2 regions of the Lentzea sp. NPDC004782 genome follow, and region 2 is predicted to be linked to the other one. Evidence: riboswitches for the same ligand, from Rfam matches in the RefSeq annotation. Region 2 holds a riboswitch; the other holds the start of a gene.
What was found. A riboswitch is a leader RNA that binds a small molecule or an ion and turns the genes downstream of it on or off. The one in region 2 is predicted to bind cobalamin.

Region 1 (3,445 bases), on a different contig from region 2:
CCGGAACAGGAAGCCATGTGGCGCGCAATCGAGGAGAAGAGGCAAATGATGCGCGACATTCTGGACCGGCACAGCTGACGTCACGGCGATCTTCAGGAGCCAATACCAATGCACCCACAGCAACCACCGATGCGTCCGCCACACCGTCAGCTGCCCCCACCGCAACCACCGCGCCCGATGAGGCCGCCAGTTCCACCGCCACCACCCCAACCGGTGGAGGAGGAGCTTCCGGAATGGACGAAGGACGGCGAGTTCCCGGCGATCTCCCGGCAGATCCCGCTCTACGGCAAGGATCCCGAGTCCGGCAAGGAGCAGGTGTGGGTCGGTCGCGTCGTGTGGCAGGCGCGGACCGCGAAAGAGATCACGATGGCGGTCTACGGCCCGTTCGGCCGCAAGATGGCCACCGGTGAGTCCGTGTTCCACGCCCTGTTCCGGATCCGCGGCGAGCTGGGGGACCCCGAGCAGTACAGCCCGCCGTGGAAGGTGCTGGTCAAGGGATCCAGGAGGGACGTGTGGCACCTCGGTCACAAGGTGTCGATCTTCCCCGGTGACCGGGCCGAGATCGTCGTGCCCGGTGAGAAGGTGACCGAGTCCGTCGACGTGCTCGCGATGCTCGAACCGCACGACACTCCGAAGTTCGGCTTGGTCGAGCATCAGATGACCAACGTCCTGGAGTACTTCCGCCGCTTCGGCGTGTGAGGCTCCTCGTAGCCCGAGGTCACGCCAGCCAGAGGATGAGGCCGGCCAGCAGCAACCAGTGCTGGCCGGCCACCGCCACGGCACGCCAGCCGGGCTTGGCCAGGCGGGAGATCGCGAGGCTGATCGGTACGAACACCAGTCCCACCCCGAAGAACGCCGACGGCACCACCCAGCTGCCGTCGGACGCGATGAGCAACATGCCCATGAGCCCTGCCAGGAACGCGCTGGAGTAGATCGCCACGTCGCGGCGCCAGAGGAGCACCAGCAGCGGCGCGACCGCGATCGCCCAGCCGATCAGCGCCTGCGGCAACGCCAGACAGAACTCCGGCGTGCAGTAGAGCCGATCAAGTGCCGCCGGGATCTCCTCGGCCCAGATGCCACCGGTCTGGAAACCGGCGACGAGCAGGGCGAACGCGATGAAGGCGGGGCTGTTCTTCTGCCCCGTGTCCTGCTCGCCCAGTTGACGCTGACGCCGTAATCGCCGTTTGTCTCCTCCGCCCATGCCTGTTGAACGCGTCTCCGCGCGGTTTTGTGCACTGGCCGGTGAGTTAGGGTGGGGTCGTCGTGCACGGGGGAAGACCGGTCGAAGTCCGGCGCTGACCCGCAACGGTAGGTCCCACTCCGGTGGGGCGAGCCCGAACACCCGCACACGGCTTTCAACCGGGAACTCCTGCCGTGGACTGCGGGAAGGGCTGTCAGTGATCGCGAAGATCAGCGCGCTCGTCGGCGTGCTCGCCGTCAGCGTCGTGGCGGGCGTGGCGCTCGGCCCCGTCTCCGTCCCGTTCAGCGTCACGGTCGACCTGTTGCGGGCGGCCGTCACCGGCGGCACGATCCCCGCGGACCTCGCCGGGCAGTACCACATCGTCTGTGACATCCGGCTGCCGCGCGTGCTGCTCGCCGCGGTCGTCGGTGCCGGGCTGAGCACGGTCGGCGTCGCGATCCAGGCGATGGTCCGCAACGCGCTCGCGGACCCCTATGTGCTCGGCATCTCGTCGGGCGCGAGCGTCGGTGCGACGGCGGTCGCGACGCTCGGCGTGTTGTCCGGTCTCGGCGTCTACGCGTTGTCGACCGGGGCGTTCCTGACCGGACTCGGTGCCACCGCGCTGGTCTACCTCACCGCGCGCACGAGCCGGGGGCTCACACCGTTGCGGCTGGTGCTGACCGGAACCGCGCTGGCGTACGGGTTCTCGGCCGTCGCGATGCTGCTGGTGTTCCAGGCGCCACGCGGGGACGCGGCGCGGGCGGCGATGTTCTGGTTGCTCGGCAGCCTCGGCGGAGCGGACTGGAAGTCGTTGCCCGTGGCCACCTCGGTGACGGTGCTCGGGATCGTGTACCTGCTCACCAGGGCGCGGCAGCTGAACGCGCTGGCGATGGGCGACGAGACGGCGACCACGCTGGGTGTCGAGGTCAACCGGTTCCGCACGCGGCTGTTCGTCGTCACCGCGGCGATCACCGGCGTGCTGGTGGCGGTCAGCGGCGCGGTGGGCTTCGTCGGGCTCATGCTGCCGCACCTCACGCGCATGGTCGTGGGCGCGGACCACCGCAGGGTGCTGCCGCTCGCACCCCTTGCCGGGGCCTCGTTCCTCGTCTGGGTCGACGTGGCCGCCCGGATGCTCGCGGCGCCGGAAGAGCTGCCGCTCGGCGTCATCACGGCCGCGATCGGCGTGCCGTGCTTCATCTTCCTCATACGCCGCAAGAGCTACGTGTTCGGAGGACGTTGATGCGCGTCGAGCTCACCGGCGTCGCGGTCCGCGGGATCGTCGAGGACATCACGCTCACCGCCTCGGCCGAGGTCGTCGGCATCGTCGGCCCGAACGGCAGCGGCAAGTCGACCACGCTCCGGTGCGTCTACCGCGCGCTGAAGCCGGACGCCGGTGCCGTGCGGATCGACGGCGAGAACGTCCACAAGCGACGGAACCTCGCCCGCGAGCTCGCGGCGCTCACCCAGGAGTCGCAGGTCGAGTTCGACTTCACGGTCGCCGAGGTCGTCGAGATGGGTCGCCTGCCGCACGACCGCGATCCCGCCAGAGACCGGCGCGTGGTCGCCGACGCACTGGCCACAGTGGACGTGGCGCACCTCGCCGACCGCAGTTTCCTCAGCCTCTCCGGCGGCGAACGCCAGCGCGTGCTCATCGCCCGCGCCATCGCCCAGGAACCGCGGGTGCTCGTGCTGGACGAACCGACGAACCACCTCGACATCCGCCACCAGCTGGACGTGCTGGCGCTCGCCCGCGGCCTGGGCGTCACGGTGCTGACCGTGCTGCACGACCTCAACCTCGCCGCGTCCTACTGCGACCGCCTCCACGTGCTCGACGAAGGCCGCCTGGTCGCGTCCGGCACGCCGGAGGAGGTGCTCGTGCCCGAGCTGATCGCCAAGGTCTTCCACGTCACCGCGCACGTCGTCCGCCACCCCACCACGGGAGTTCCGCAGCTCCTGTTCGACCAGGAGGTCACCCCTTGAGAACCGCTTTCGCCGCAGCCGCTCTGCTGCTCGTCTCCGGCTGCGGCGCGACGGTCGCGCAGGACACCGCGAAGTCCGACCCGGTGACCATCACCAACTGCGGTCGGCAGGTCACGTTCGACCAGGTTCCGTCCAAAGTGGTCACCAACGACACGGGCATCACCGAGCTGATGTTCGCGCTGGGCCTCAAGGACCACATGGCCGGGTACGTCGTGGACGGCGACAACACCGTCGACCTGCGCACCTCACCGTGGAAGGCCGACTTCGACAGCACCCGCAAGCTCG
Region 2 (3,445 bases):
GTGACCAGGTCGACAGCCTGCTTCAGGGGCGCGACGACGTCGAGCAGCCAGCCGAGACCCTTGGAGATCAGGAAGTTCAGCGGGTCGGCGATCGCGCCGGCGAGCTTCATGCCCTCCTGCATGAAGTCGTTCATGTCGGAGATGACGCTGACGACGTCCTTGGCGATCGCCTCGCCGTCGCCCTTGCTGAGATCGTCGGACAGCTTCGCGCTGTCCTTCATGAGCGAGTAGCTGCTGCCTCCGAACGGAACTGACTTCGCGGCCTGCTTGCCGACGTTGCCGCCGGAGTACTGATCGGTGTAGCTGCCGAGGACAGCACCGGCGTTCGAGGTGGCTTTGCCGCCGGAGACCATCGGCGGCGCGGTGGCGCTGTCGAGGCCGGACTGGAGGGTCTTGGCGAACGCGTCGGTGGTCGTCTGCTCGTGTCCCGCGTAGGTCTGCGCGGTGGCGGTGAGGGCGGCGTCGATCTTGCCGAAGCCCTCGGTCATCTTGCCGAAGTGGCCGTGCAGGTCGCCGAGGAGGCCGTCGTACTGCTCGTACAGGCCGAGGAGGTGCCCGAGCGCGCCCCAGCTGATCGCCGGGACGGACGCGGTGGTGGCCGCGTCGTTCAGCTTGGTCGAAGTGCCGGAGAGGGCGCCGACCGCCTTGGCACACCGGGCCAGTTCGTCCGGGTGCACCACGAAGCCGGTCACCAGCGGTCATCCCTGCGGTAGATGCTCCCGGTGTCCTCGTCGTCGTCCACCGGCGGCCGGGAGGGCGGGTCGGCGGGCCGGCCGAAGATCTCCTGCTGGGTCTTCTGCACGCGCTCGGCGATCGGGAGGCCGGTGTGGCTCTGCACGATCTCGGCCTGCTGGCGCGCGGCGGCCGCGACGGCCTGTTGCAGCGCCGACATCACGGACTGGGAGAGCTGGGACGGGGAGAGCTTCCGCGCGTCCTCGGTGAACCGGATGTCCTTGATGGAACCGGACAGGCCCGCGACGACGGTGACGGCGCGGTCGGGGGACTGGACGGCGGCCTCGACGTCTCTCAGCTCGCCGCCCATCGCGTCGTAACCGGCGGCACGGGCCTCGGCCGCGCGGTTGGCCTGCTCGAAGAACTCGAGCTTCTGACGCATCTGTTCCAGCAACTCAGCGCTGTCAGGCATGCGCCGAACGTACCAACGCCGACTGGGCGGGGTGGCCGGGTGGGCGGCCACCCCACACCATCAGGCGACAGCGGCCCTGCCGGGGGTCTTGGCCCGGCGCGCGGCCGGGTCGACCAGCAGGCCGAACATCACGCCGATGCCGACGTAGAGCACGGCCAGCTGGGCGAGCGAGCTGAGGCGGAACTGCCACAGCACGTTCACCGGCATGTCGGCGGGGATCGTGTCCGGCGGCGCGGGGAACGCCAGCAGCACCGCCGCGACGGCCGCGACGACCGCGAGCAGCACCGCCGTGACGCGGACGGGCTGCGTCCAGGACCGGAGCCGCTCGGCGAGCCAGCTCGCCCCCCACACGATCACCAGTCCGGCGGCGACCACGCCGAGGTAGAGCGCGGTCCGGTGGTTGACCGTCTCCGGGTCGCCCACGGCGGGCGGGTTGGCCGGGTACTTGAGCCACGGCAGGAGCGCGACGGCACCGAACACCGCGGCACCGAGCGCGAAGCTGCGGCTGAACGGCGTGCGGTCGACGAACCACCGCTTGGACAGCGCGTAGGCCGTGGCGAACACGAGCCCGGCCGCGATGCCGACGATGATCACGCCGAGCATGCCGCCCACGACCTGGGCACCGCGGCTGACCAGCTCTTCCTCGCCGCCGTGCGAGTGGCCCTCACCGGCGGGCTCCCTGGCCTCCTCGACCGCGAGCGCGGCGCGGATCGGGATCTCGGTCACCAGCAGCTGCACCAGCGCGGAGGCGACGCCGGCGACGAGGCCCGCTCCGACTCCGCGCAGCGCCAGGGACTTGTACGTGGTTGTCATGTGCTCGGTCTGGAGGTCAGCTCAGTGGCACGGGACGCCGAGCGCGTGCCGGCCGTCGTGGAAGAACTCGTGCAGCAGCTGCGAGCTCGCACCGAGCGCGAGGCCGTTCTCCTGCAGGACCAGGTAGGTGACGATCAGGCCGAGCAAAGCGACGGCAAAGGCCCACTTGGGCACGCGGACGGCGGACAGATGTGCTGCGGGGCTCGTCATGACGGGCTCCTCCATACCTCGTGGAAGGTCAACTCTCCTTGCGGCGCCGCAGCCGGTCTCCTGACTCCCGGATCAACGCTGCCCCCGCGTCTTCCCAGCTCCCTCGGGGTGCCAGTGACGTGCTCGGCGGGGATCGCTTCCCGGTCACAGTGGCGAGGACCGCGCCGGATTCTCACCGGCTTCCCGTCACTGCGGCGCGTGCACCGTAATTTGATCGGGCGCTCAAGCACAACCGGCCATAAGAGTTGTTGCGTTCCTCACTTCACGAGTGGACAGTCGCCGCACTTCCCACCAGCGGCGACGCGGTAGTAAAGGCAGCAGCTCCTGCGCAGGAACCCGAGCTCGCCGGGGATGCTCAGGAATTGTCCCGCCTGTTCGAACGGCGGCGCGCTCATCAGCCGGTTGCCGCGGAGTTCCGCTTCCTCGGCCGTGAGCATGCGTGCGCGGACAACCATTTTGAGCGCGCCCGCGATGTTCGACATCGCGTTGCCCCACAACAATCCGCGCGCCACCGGCGTGACGCCCTGGATCGCCTCCACCACGGGTTCGAGCGCTTCCCGCGCGGTCGGGCCGAGCTGGGGGAGGTCGATGCGCACGCTCAGGCCGTTGGCCGGGTGGTGTTGCCACCACAGGTTTTCCGGCCGGATGTCGATCGGGAGGTCCGCGGCGGTGAGCGGGCTCAGCAACCGGGCGGTGTAGCTGAGGAAGAACAGGCTCGCCGCGACGCGCGGTTCCGCCGCGTTGTAGCGGGCCGCGATGGCGTCGATGGTGGTTTTCAGCGCGGGGCCTTCGAGAAGTGCCGTGCCGGGCAGCCACGTTTCGTCCGGGCGGCCGACGTCGAGCGCGAAGAACGGGTTGATGCCGCGCACCCGGCGCAACGCCGCGAGCACTTCGGCGAATCCGGTCGAATCCTCTGGCACGAGAATTCACCGTACCGGGTGTCCAGGCAGGACAGATCACGTCCACGGCCTGGGACAGATGTGACCGCGGTGTGGACCTGGCTTGGGGAGGTGGGAGGATGTCACCCCGTGAAGACCTTCGACTCCCTGTTCGCCGAACTGACCGAACGAGCCGCCACCAAGCCGGAGGGTTCCGGCACCGTCGCAGCGCTCGAGGCCGGCGTCCATGCGCAGGGCAAGAAGGTCCTGGAGGAGGCGGGCGAGGTCTGGATCGCCGCCGAGTACGAGTCCGACGAGAAGCTCGCCGAAGAGATCTCGCAGCTGCTGTACCGCCTCCAGGTGATCATGCTGGGCCGCGGCCTCACCCTCGAAGACGTTT

Region 1: another riboswitch for cobalamin. It lies ahead of ABZV40_RS21785 (iron ABC transporter permease); the one in region 2 lies ahead of ABZV40_RS11940 (CbtB-domain containing protein).

What each region holds. Positions count from the first base shown of each region.
Region 1 covers NZ_JBEXJN010000023.1:8,371-11,815, forward strand. Annotated here, with positions in the region: gene ABZV40_RS21770 (putative T7SS-secreted protein) at 1-78, shown strand, start outside; gene ABZV40_RS21775 (hypothetical protein) at 214-699, shown strand; gene ABZV40_RS21780 (hypothetical protein) at 719-1,201, opposite strand; cobalamin riboswitch at 1,228-1,365, shown strand; gene ABZV40_RS21785 (iron ABC transporter permease) at 1,398-2,420, shown strand; gene ABZV40_RS21790 (ABC transporter ATP-binding protein) at 2,420-3,160, shown strand; gene ABZV40_RS21795 (ABC transporter substrate-binding protein) at 3,157-3,445, shown strand, end outside.
Region 2 covers NZ_JBEXJN010000010.1:50,400-53,844, reverse strand. Annotated here, with positions in the region: gene ABZV40_RS11955 (hypothetical protein) at 1-692, opposite strand, end outside; gene ABZV40_RS11950 (YbaB/EbfC family nucleoid-associated protein) at 689-1,144, opposite strand; gene ABZV40_RS11945 (CbtA family protein) at 1,205-1,957, opposite strand; gene ABZV40_RS11940 (CbtB-domain containing protein) at 1,979-2,167, opposite strand; cobalamin riboswitch at 2,200-2,390, opposite strand; gene ABZV40_RS11935 ((2Fe-2S)-binding protein) at 2,425-3,087, opposite strand; gene ABZV40_RS11930 (phosphoribosyl-ATP diphosphatase) at 3,196-3,445, shown strand, end outside.